Regions from separate parts of the Isoptericola sp. Y581 genome, predicted to be linked through region 1. Evidence: riboswitches for the same ligand, from Rfam matches in the RefSeq annotation. Region 1 holds a riboswitch; the other holds the start of a gene.
What was found. Region 1 has a riboswitch for FMN ahead of pnuC (nicotinamide riboside transporter PnuC). Riboswitches for the same ligand answer to the same signal wherever they lie in the genome.
Positions count from the first base shown of each region.

Region 1 (4,179 bases):
AGGTCCTTCGCGCGCGACTCCGCCTGCCTCCGCTGCTCGGGCGGGACCAGGCCGCGGACCAGCTTCGAGCCGCTCGCAACGGAGATCAGCGCGGCGGTGCGCGCGTCCGGGACCCGGGTGCCGAGCAGCACCTCACGGCACTGCGCGCGGAGCCGGTCCTCGTGGGTGGCGTCGGCGGCCGGCCACGACGTGGTCGGGAAGATCCACAGGACGTGCTCCTCCTCGCGTCGCAGAACGCCACGCTCCGCGAGGCCGGTCAGCAGCCGCTCGCGCAGGCCCTTCGCCAGGGGCGCGACGAGGTTCTTCGGCGCCTGGGGCCGGATCCCGACGAAGGACAGGGCGTGGTCGAGCGCCGGGTGCCCCGCCGGGGAGGGGTCGCGCACGACGACTCGGCCCGCGCGGATCGGCCGGCCGTCCGCGCCGGTCTCCGGGGACGCGGTGACGTCCACCCGGCCGTCCAGCGCCAGCTCGACCAGCACCGCGCCGGCGAGCCGGTAGTCGAGCTGCGTCCGGTCGAGCGACGGCCTGCCCGACACGTCGTCGTACGCCAGCAGCAGGAGGTCCTCGGCGATGATCATCGGTCGATCATCGCCCACCGCCTGCGTAGGGTCGAGGGCCATGAGCGACGACCTGGCCCGCGTGGGCGCCACCTGGGACGACGACCCGAGCGCGGGGGAGTGGATTCTGTCCCACCTCGGCGAGTTCGGGCCCACGATCGACGCGATCGTCCCGCCGGTCTACGAGGCGTACGCGGTGGTGCCGTTCCCGCTGGACCAGAGCCAGCCCGAGGAGCGCGACGTCGACTTCGATGGGGCGTCCACCCGCCTGGTGACACTGCTCACCGCGCTCGCGCCGCGCACCGGCGACCAGCCGGTCCACGTCGGCCTGTGGGAAGGCTGGGGCTACCTCTACGACCATGGCGACGACCCGACCACCGCGCCCGGGATGGCGGCGCTCTACGTGTCGGACGAACGCCCGCGCGGGTGGCAGCGGGGCCGGCAGGCGCGCATCGACCGGGAGGAGCTCCGCCGGGGGCAGGCGAAGGTCACCGCAGAGCTCGCGGCGACGCGCGTGGAGCGGCCGGCGGCCGAGCCGCTCGACTACCCCCACCGCGCGCGCTACCTGTGGACGGGGCCGCTGGGTTCAGCGCTGGCCCTGCGGCGACACCGCGACCCGCCGTCGGTCGTCTGGCCGCAGGACCGGTCGTGGTTCCTCGGCGTCCCCGAGTACACGCGCGAGGCAGCGCTCGGCGGGCCGGCCGACCTGGTCGACGCCGTTCTCGCCGACACGTGTCTCGATGCGCGGGCGGCCACGCCGGCGACCGTCCTCGACATCGACGACTGACGACTCAGCCGGCCGCGATCGCCGAGGCAGTCTCCGCCTGCTCACGACGGCGCACGCGCCACCACACGAAGAATCCGACGAGCGTGAACGCGCCGTAGAAGACGTACATCAGGGCCGTCGCGTAGTACTCGGCCGACCAGAGCAGCGGCACCCCCACGAGGTCCACCGCCACCCACACCAGCCAGAACTCCACCCATCCCTTCGCCATGCCGTAGGTGGCGATGAGGGAGCCCATGAAGATCCAGGCGTCGGCCCACACGGGCTCGTACGAGCCGAGCGACCGGAAGATGGGCGTGAGCAGCAGGGTTCCGCCGGCCATGGCCACGACGATGCCGATCCGCTGCGGCCACGACGCCCAGCGCGGGTGCACCGCGGCGCCGTCCGCGGCGGGGATCTTGCCGTCGGCGCGCAGCTCGAGGTCGGCGCGCTTCGTGCGGCGCCACTGCACCCAGCCGTAGACGGACACGATCAGGAACATCACCTGCCGGCCGGCCTGGCCGAGCATGTCGGCGCGGCTCGTGTCGCCGAACCACGAGCCCATGAAGACGGTGAACAGCACCAGGTTGCCGACGATGCCGACCGGCCACGCCCACACCTTGCGGCGCATGCCCCCGAGCGCGGACGCGAGGCCGAACAGGTTGCCGATGATCTCGCGCCAGTACAGCGTCTGGTCGCCGATGGTGAGCGTCGCGTCGAACAGCGCGCGGATGGCGTCCATCGAGTCCTCTCCCGGTCGTGCCGTGCGGGCGACCGGGGGGACGGACGACGGTCGCGGGAGCCCGGCGGGGCACCCGCGACACGACGACCGGCGGCACGCACCGGGTCCCCGGTGCCTGCCGCGCGCGCTGCCTCCCATCCGGACTTTGACCGTCGGCCCTGGAGTTCCACCAGGTCAACCGGCCCCCCGAGGGAGGCGCGGGTCGCGGGCTATCACCGCCGGCTCGGAATTTCACCGACCCCGGAGCACGTACGTGCGTGTCTCGCCGCCGGACGACCCGGCGACTTCTTGCGCAACGCAGCATGCCACAGCGGCATTCCCCGGCGTCGTTGGTCGAGCCTGTCGAAACCCGGCGGCGGTTTCGACAGGCTCAACCAACGACGATCACGAGAGGGCGTCCCGCACGGCGCGGGCGACGTCGTCCGGACCGGCGCCGGGCTCCAGCACGGTGACGACGACGCGCCGGCCGTCGCCGCCGGTGGTGGTGACGTGAGCCGAGGTGCCGGTGCCGTTCTCGCGGGCAACGTTCTCGCGGGCAACGTCCTCGCGCACGTCGTGCTCCGCCGTCGTGCCGTCGGTGCCGGCTGCGTGCCGAGGTTCGTCGTCGGGATGGGCGAACGGGGCGACGGCGGCCCGACGCAGGTCGAAGAACGCCTCCTCGAGCTCGGGACGCAGGTCGAGGTGGGGGTTGCGCAGCCACCGCCGCAGGATCGCGTTGTGCACCGCGACGACGGACGCGGCGAAGGCGATCGACATCGTCGTCGTGGAGCGGTCCGGCGGGAGCGTGTCGCGCAGGTAGGCGGTGAAGGCCCGCTCGTAGCGGTGCGTCGTGACGAGCTCGCGGTCGCGCAGCGCGGGCACCTGCTGGAGCAGCGTGTGCCGGGCGATCGACGTCTCGCGCTGCCCCACGTGGTGGTCGAAGACGAGGCGCGCCGCCCGGCACACCTCGAGGTACGGATCGGTGGCGGGGTCCCATGCCCGCTCGGGCGCGCGGCCGGACTCCTCGCTGGCGCGCGCCTCGGGTCGGGTCTCGGCGAGCATGACCACCACCTCCTCGAGGAGCAGCTCGTGGTCGGCGAAGACCACGTCCTCCTTGGAGCGGAAGCGGCGGAAGAAGGTGGCACGGCTGACGCGGGCCGCGTCGGCGATCTCTTCGACGGTGGTCTGCTCGTAGCCCTGCCGGGAGAAGAGGTCGATCGCGGCGTCGACGGCCTGGGCGTGGGTGTGCGTCCGGACGGCGGTCATTCCACGGAGGCTACTCCGCAGCACGCCCGACGTCGGCCTGCCCGCGGTGTCGGCGGCGTGGTCCGCGGCGTCAGAGGAGCAGCCGGTAGAACCGGAAGAAGCCGAAGTCGTGCACGGGCAGCACCTCGACGCCGGCGTAGCCCGCCTCGCGCGCGTACCGACGCAGCGTGGCCGGCCGCATCACGGTCCCCGTGCCGACCGACGGCGTCGTCGACAGCCCGTCGGGCAGGCAGACGAACAGGCTGTACCCGTACATGACGCGGTCCGCGTCGTCGGCCGGGGCGCGGAACTCCTCCGCGACCGCCTCGTCCATGACCACGACGACCCCGTCGGGCCGCACCGCGCGCCGGACGGCGTCCAGGACGGCGACCGGGTCCGGCAGGTCGTGCACACACTCGAAGGCGAACGCCGCGTCGAACGGCTGCGCGACGGCGAGCTCGGCGGCGTCGGCCAGGTGGAACGTGACCCGGTCGGCGAGCCCCGCCTCGGCCGCCGCCACCCGTGCCGCCTCCACGGAGGGTCGGTCGACGTCGAGCCCGTGCACCTCGGCGCCGGGGTACGCGCGGGCCAGAGCGAGGGTCGACCAGCCGAAGCCGCTCCCGACGTCGACGACGCGCGCCCCGGGACGGGACAGCACCTCGTGGATTTCCGGTACGGCGGCGAGCGCGGGCGCGAGCTGCCGCTCGAACAAGGGACGGTTGACGTCGGCCTGCGCCTGCCGGGCGTCCTCGCCGAACTGGTCCCACGAGACCCCGCCCCCGGCCCGGTACGCGTCGAGGAGCTGCGGCAGCCGCGCGCCGATCGCCCCGACGAACCGCGCGAGGGGCGCCAGGTAGGCCGGCGACGAGGCGTCGGTGAGCACCTCAGCGTGC
Region 1 is NZ_JCAIUK010000001.1:28,276-32,454, forward strand. Features, by position in the region: gene AC1C2W_RS00130 (GOLPH3/VPS74 family protein) at 1-578, opposite strand, end outside; gene AC1C2W_RS00135 (hypothetical protein) at 619-1,344, shown strand; gene pnuC (nicotinamide riboside transporter PnuC) at 1,349-2,062, opposite strand; FMN riboswitch at 2,184-2,314, opposite strand; gene AC1C2W_RS00145 (TetR/AcrR family transcriptional regulator) at 2,447-3,307, opposite strand; gene AC1C2W_RS00150 (class I SAM-dependent methyltransferase) at 3,378-4,179, opposite strand, start outside.

Region 2 (4,179 bases), on a different contig from region 1:
CCCGGCGGCGACGTCCGCGATCGCCCGCGCGACACGCTCCCATGCCGCCGTCGCCTCCCGAGCCGTCCCCGCGCTCATCGGTCCGCCCCGCTCCCGGCGGGGGCGCGCAGGCCCTGCGCAGCGCCGTACGACAGGTGCCGCTCCACGTACTTGCTCAGTACGTCCACCTCGAGGTTCACGGCCTCGCCCGCGCCGCGGCGCCCGAGGGTCGTGCGGGCCAGCGTCTCGGGGATGAGGCTCACCGTGAACGACTCGTCGCCCGCGTGCACCACGGTGAGGCTCACGCCGTCGACGGCGATCGACCCCTGCGCCACGACGTACCGCGCGAGGTCCACCGGCAGCGCGATCTCCACCACCTCCCACCGCTCGCCGGGCGTCCGCGACAGCACGGTGCCGACGCCGTCGACGTGCCCCTGCACCACGTGCCCGCCGAGCCGCCCGTCGGCCGCGAGCGCCCGCTCCAGGTTCACGCGGTCGCCGGGCTCGCGGGTGCCCAGGCTGGTGCGCTTGAGCGTCTCGGCCATGAGGTCGGCGGTCCATTCCCCGCCCTCGACGGAGGTCACGGTCAGGCAGCAGCCGTCGACGGCGATGGAGTCGCCGAGCCGGGTGCCCCCCAGCACGGTCTCGGCGGCGACGGTCAGCCGCGCGCCGTCGGCGTCCTCGCGCACTGCGATGACGGTGCCCAGCTCCTCCACGATCCCGGTGAACATGGCTCAGCGCTCCTTCCGCGGCCGCAGGGTGAGCCGCACGGTGGTGGTGTCGGTGGGGTCCGCTGCGTCGCCGGCCGTGGGGGCCTCGGCGGGCAGCACGGTGACGTCGATCAGGTCGAGGCGAGCGGCGTCCGCGATGGTGCCGATGCCCAGGTCGGCGACGGCGGGGGCTCCGAGGCCGAGCAGCACGGGTGCCACGTAGGCGACCACCTGGTCGACGAGCCCGGCGCGCCAGAAGGCGGCGGCGAGCGCGGGGCCGCCCTCCAGCAGCACGTGCCGGTGCTCGCGGTGCCAGAGCGCGTCGAGCACCGCGTGCGGGTCGTGGGTGCGCAGGTGGTGCACGGCCTCCCCCGCCGCGGCGGCGCGCGCAAGGCGGGACGACGACGGCAGGTCGCGCAGGCCGACGACGACGCGGTCGGGCTGTGGCCCGTGCAGGTGCCCGTGCCGCACGGTGACGTCGGGGTCGTCCGCCAGGGCGGTGCCCGTCCCGACCAGCACAGCATCGACGCCGGCGCGCAGCCTGTGCACGTCGCGGCGCGCCGCCCGGCCGGTGATCCAACGCGACGTGCCGTCGGCGGCGGACGCGCGCCCGTCGAGGGTGCTGGCGAGCTTCCAGGTGACGACCGGGCGGCCGAGCTCGAGCGCCCGCGTCCAGGTCTCGTTGAGGGCGCGCGCCTCGTCGGCGAGCAGCCCGCTCGCGACGTCGACGCCCGCGGCGCGCAGCCGGGCTCCGCCGCCGGAGGCGGCGGGGTTGGGGTCGCGCTGGGCGTGCACGACGCGCGCCACCCCGGCCTCGCGCAGCGCGTCGGCGCACGGGCCGGTACGGCCGCGGTGGGCGCAGGGTTCGAGGGTGACGACGGCGGTCGTCCCGCTGGCGGCATCCGGACCGTGGGCCTCGCGCGCCCGCAGCAGCGCATCGACCTCGGCGTGCGCGGTGCCCGCGCCACGGTGATATCCCTCGGCGAGCACGCGGCCGTCGGGGCTCAGCAGCACGCACCCGACCCGCGGATTCGGCCCGCGGGCGGGGCCCTGCCTCGCGAGCTCCAGCGCCCGCCGCATCGCGGCGTCCTCCGCCGCGCTCGCCCCCGCCAGGGCACCCGTGGTGCCGGCCGGCTGTGTCATTTCCCTGCCTCCGTCGTCCGGTCGCGGACCCCGGAGACAGGAAGGCTGGGTCGGACGTGCTCACGACCGGCCGGGCCGCGAACGCCACCACGAGGGGGCGCCGGCCCACAAGGGACCGGGAACGGACCGGACGGGGAGCCCGCCGCGTGCGCTTCCCATCCGGACTTTGACCGTCGGTCCAGGAGTTCCACCTGGTCAACCGGTCACAGGATGTGACCGGGTCGCGGACTTTCACCGCCGGCTCGGATTTTCACCGACCCCAGAGCACGCGAGCTTCTCGCTCGTCATCGCTGACCGTGCCACGGAGCCCACGGCACTGCAAGCCCGAGTGACAGACGTCTCACGCAGCGGCACGACGGCGGGCGACCCGTCGTTCGTCGTCGCGACCGAGGGCCACCTCGAGGGCGGCGAGCACCAGCAGGTCCACGGCCAGCCCGGACACGGCCACCCACTGCACGGCGCGGAACGCGAGCAGCTGCGTGACGAGCAGGCTGACGAGGACCCCGCGCCGCACCCATACCGCGCCCGAGCGGTGGTCGCCGCGCCCGACGAAGATCCCCGTGACCACGCAGGCCACCGTGCAGGCCGCCGCGGAGAGGATCCCGACGCCCACCCAGCCGGGCACGTCGAGGGCGCCGGTCGCCGCCCGCAGCCCCACCACCAGCGACCCCGCGGCCGTGCCGAGCACCACAACCGCCACGACGGTGGCCGCCCACCGGTGCTCCATCGCGTCGGCGAACCACGCCGACCCCCTGCGCACGAGGGCGCGCACCGGGTCAGGCACCGCGACGTCGTCCCGCGGCACGGCCTCGACGAGGGCCGAGACCTCCGCCGCCAACGGCTCGTCGCGCCCGCGCTCCACGAGGGCGCGGGCCTCCGCGCGCTCTGCGCCCGTGAAGCCGCCGGCCACCCCCGCCACGGCGCGGTCGGTGGCGACGGCCAGGTACTCGGCGGGGTGGCGCTCCCGACGCCCGTGCAGCGCCTCCACGAGCAGCACGAGCACGACCACCACGGCGTAGATCAGGGCGGCCGTCGGCTCGTAGAAGTAGTCGTTGTCCGACGTGACGAACTTGCCGATCTCGTCGACGAACAGGCCGAAGCCGATCCCGCCGAGCACCGCGCCCAGCGAGCGCAGCGCCGGGCCCACCCACGACAGCAGGACCACGACCGCGAGCGCCATGCCGAGCCCGCCCCACAGCACGTGCGCCACGTGCAGCCCCCCGCCGCCCACCTGCGGGTAGCCGGAGGCGGCGAGCAGGAACCGGGTGACCAGCACGGTCGCCACGGTGAGCACGAGGAAGGTCACCAGGTGCCGCACGGCCGAGGTGTCGCGCGCCGCGCCCAGGCGCAGCAGGCGCCCCCTCCTGACGAGCGGCTCTGGCTTCATCGACGGCTCACCGAGGTGCGCACCGCCCGATCACCGCCGCCGCTTCTCGCGCACGCGCACGCTGATCTCGATGGGCGTGCCCTCGAAGCCGAAGGTCTCGCGCAGGCGGCGCTCGATGAACCGGCGGTACCCGGCCTCGAGGAAGCCGGTGGCGAAGATGACGAACCGCGGCGGCCGCGTGGCCGCCTGGGTGCCGAACAGGATGCGTGGCTGCTTCCCGCCCCGCAGCGGGTGCGGGTGCGCGGCCACGAGCTCGCCGAGGAACGCGTTGAGCCGTCCGGTCGGGATGCGGGTGTCCCATGATGCGAGCGACGCCTCGAGGGCCCGCTCCAGCTTGTCGGTGTGCCACCCCGTGCGCGCCGAGACGTTGACCCGCGGCGCCCACTGCACCTGCACCAGGTCCTTCTCGATCTCGCGCTCGAGGTACGGACGACGGTCGTCGTCCATGAGGTCCCACTTGTTGTAGGCGATGACGAGCGCGCGCCCGGCGTCGACGGCCTGCGAGATGACGCGCGTGTCCTGCTCCGTCATCGGCTGCGAGGCGTCGACCAGCACCACGGCCACCTCGGCCTTCTGGATCGCCGCCTGCGTGCGCAGGGAGGCATAGAAGTCAGCGCCGCGGGTCTGGTGCACGCGTCGGCGGATGCCTGCCGTGTCGACGAACCAGTAGGGCACGCCCTTGATCTCGACGAGCTCGTCGACCGGGTCGCGCGTGGTACCCGCCACCTCGTCGACGACGACGCGTTCGGAGCCGGCGATCTTGTTCAGCAGCGACGACTTGCCGACGTTCGGGCGCCCGACGAGCGCGACGCGGCGCGGGCCGGCCGGGCGCAGCTCGCCGTGCTCGGAGACCTCGGGCAGCAGCTTCATGGCGGCGTCGAGCAGGTCGCCCGTGCCGCGCCCGTGCAGCGCGGAGACCGGGTGCGGCTCCCCCAGGCCCAGGGCCCAGAGGTAGGCGGC
Region 2 is NZ_JCAIUK010000003.1:408,541-412,719, forward strand. Features, by position in the region: gene AC1C2W_RS08090 (bifunctional 3,4-dihydroxy-2-butanone-4-phosphate synthase/GTP cyclohydrolase II) at 1-78, opposite strand, end outside; gene AC1C2W_RS08095 (riboflavin synthase) at 75-710, opposite strand; gene ribD (bifunctional diaminohydroxyphosphoribosylaminopyrimidine deaminase/5-amino-6-(5-phosphoribosylamino)uracil reductase RibD) at 714-1,832, opposite strand; FMN riboswitch at 1,975-2,104, opposite strand; gene AC1C2W_RS08105 (hypothetical protein) at 2,173-3,219, opposite strand; gene der (ribosome biogenesis GTPase Der) at 3,250-4,179, opposite strand, start outside.
Region 2: another riboswitch for FMN. It lies ahead of ribD (bifunctional diaminohydroxyphosphoribosylaminopyrimidine deaminase/5-amino-6-(5-phosphoribosylamino)uracil reductase RibD); the one in region 1 lies ahead of pnuC (nicotinamide riboside transporter PnuC).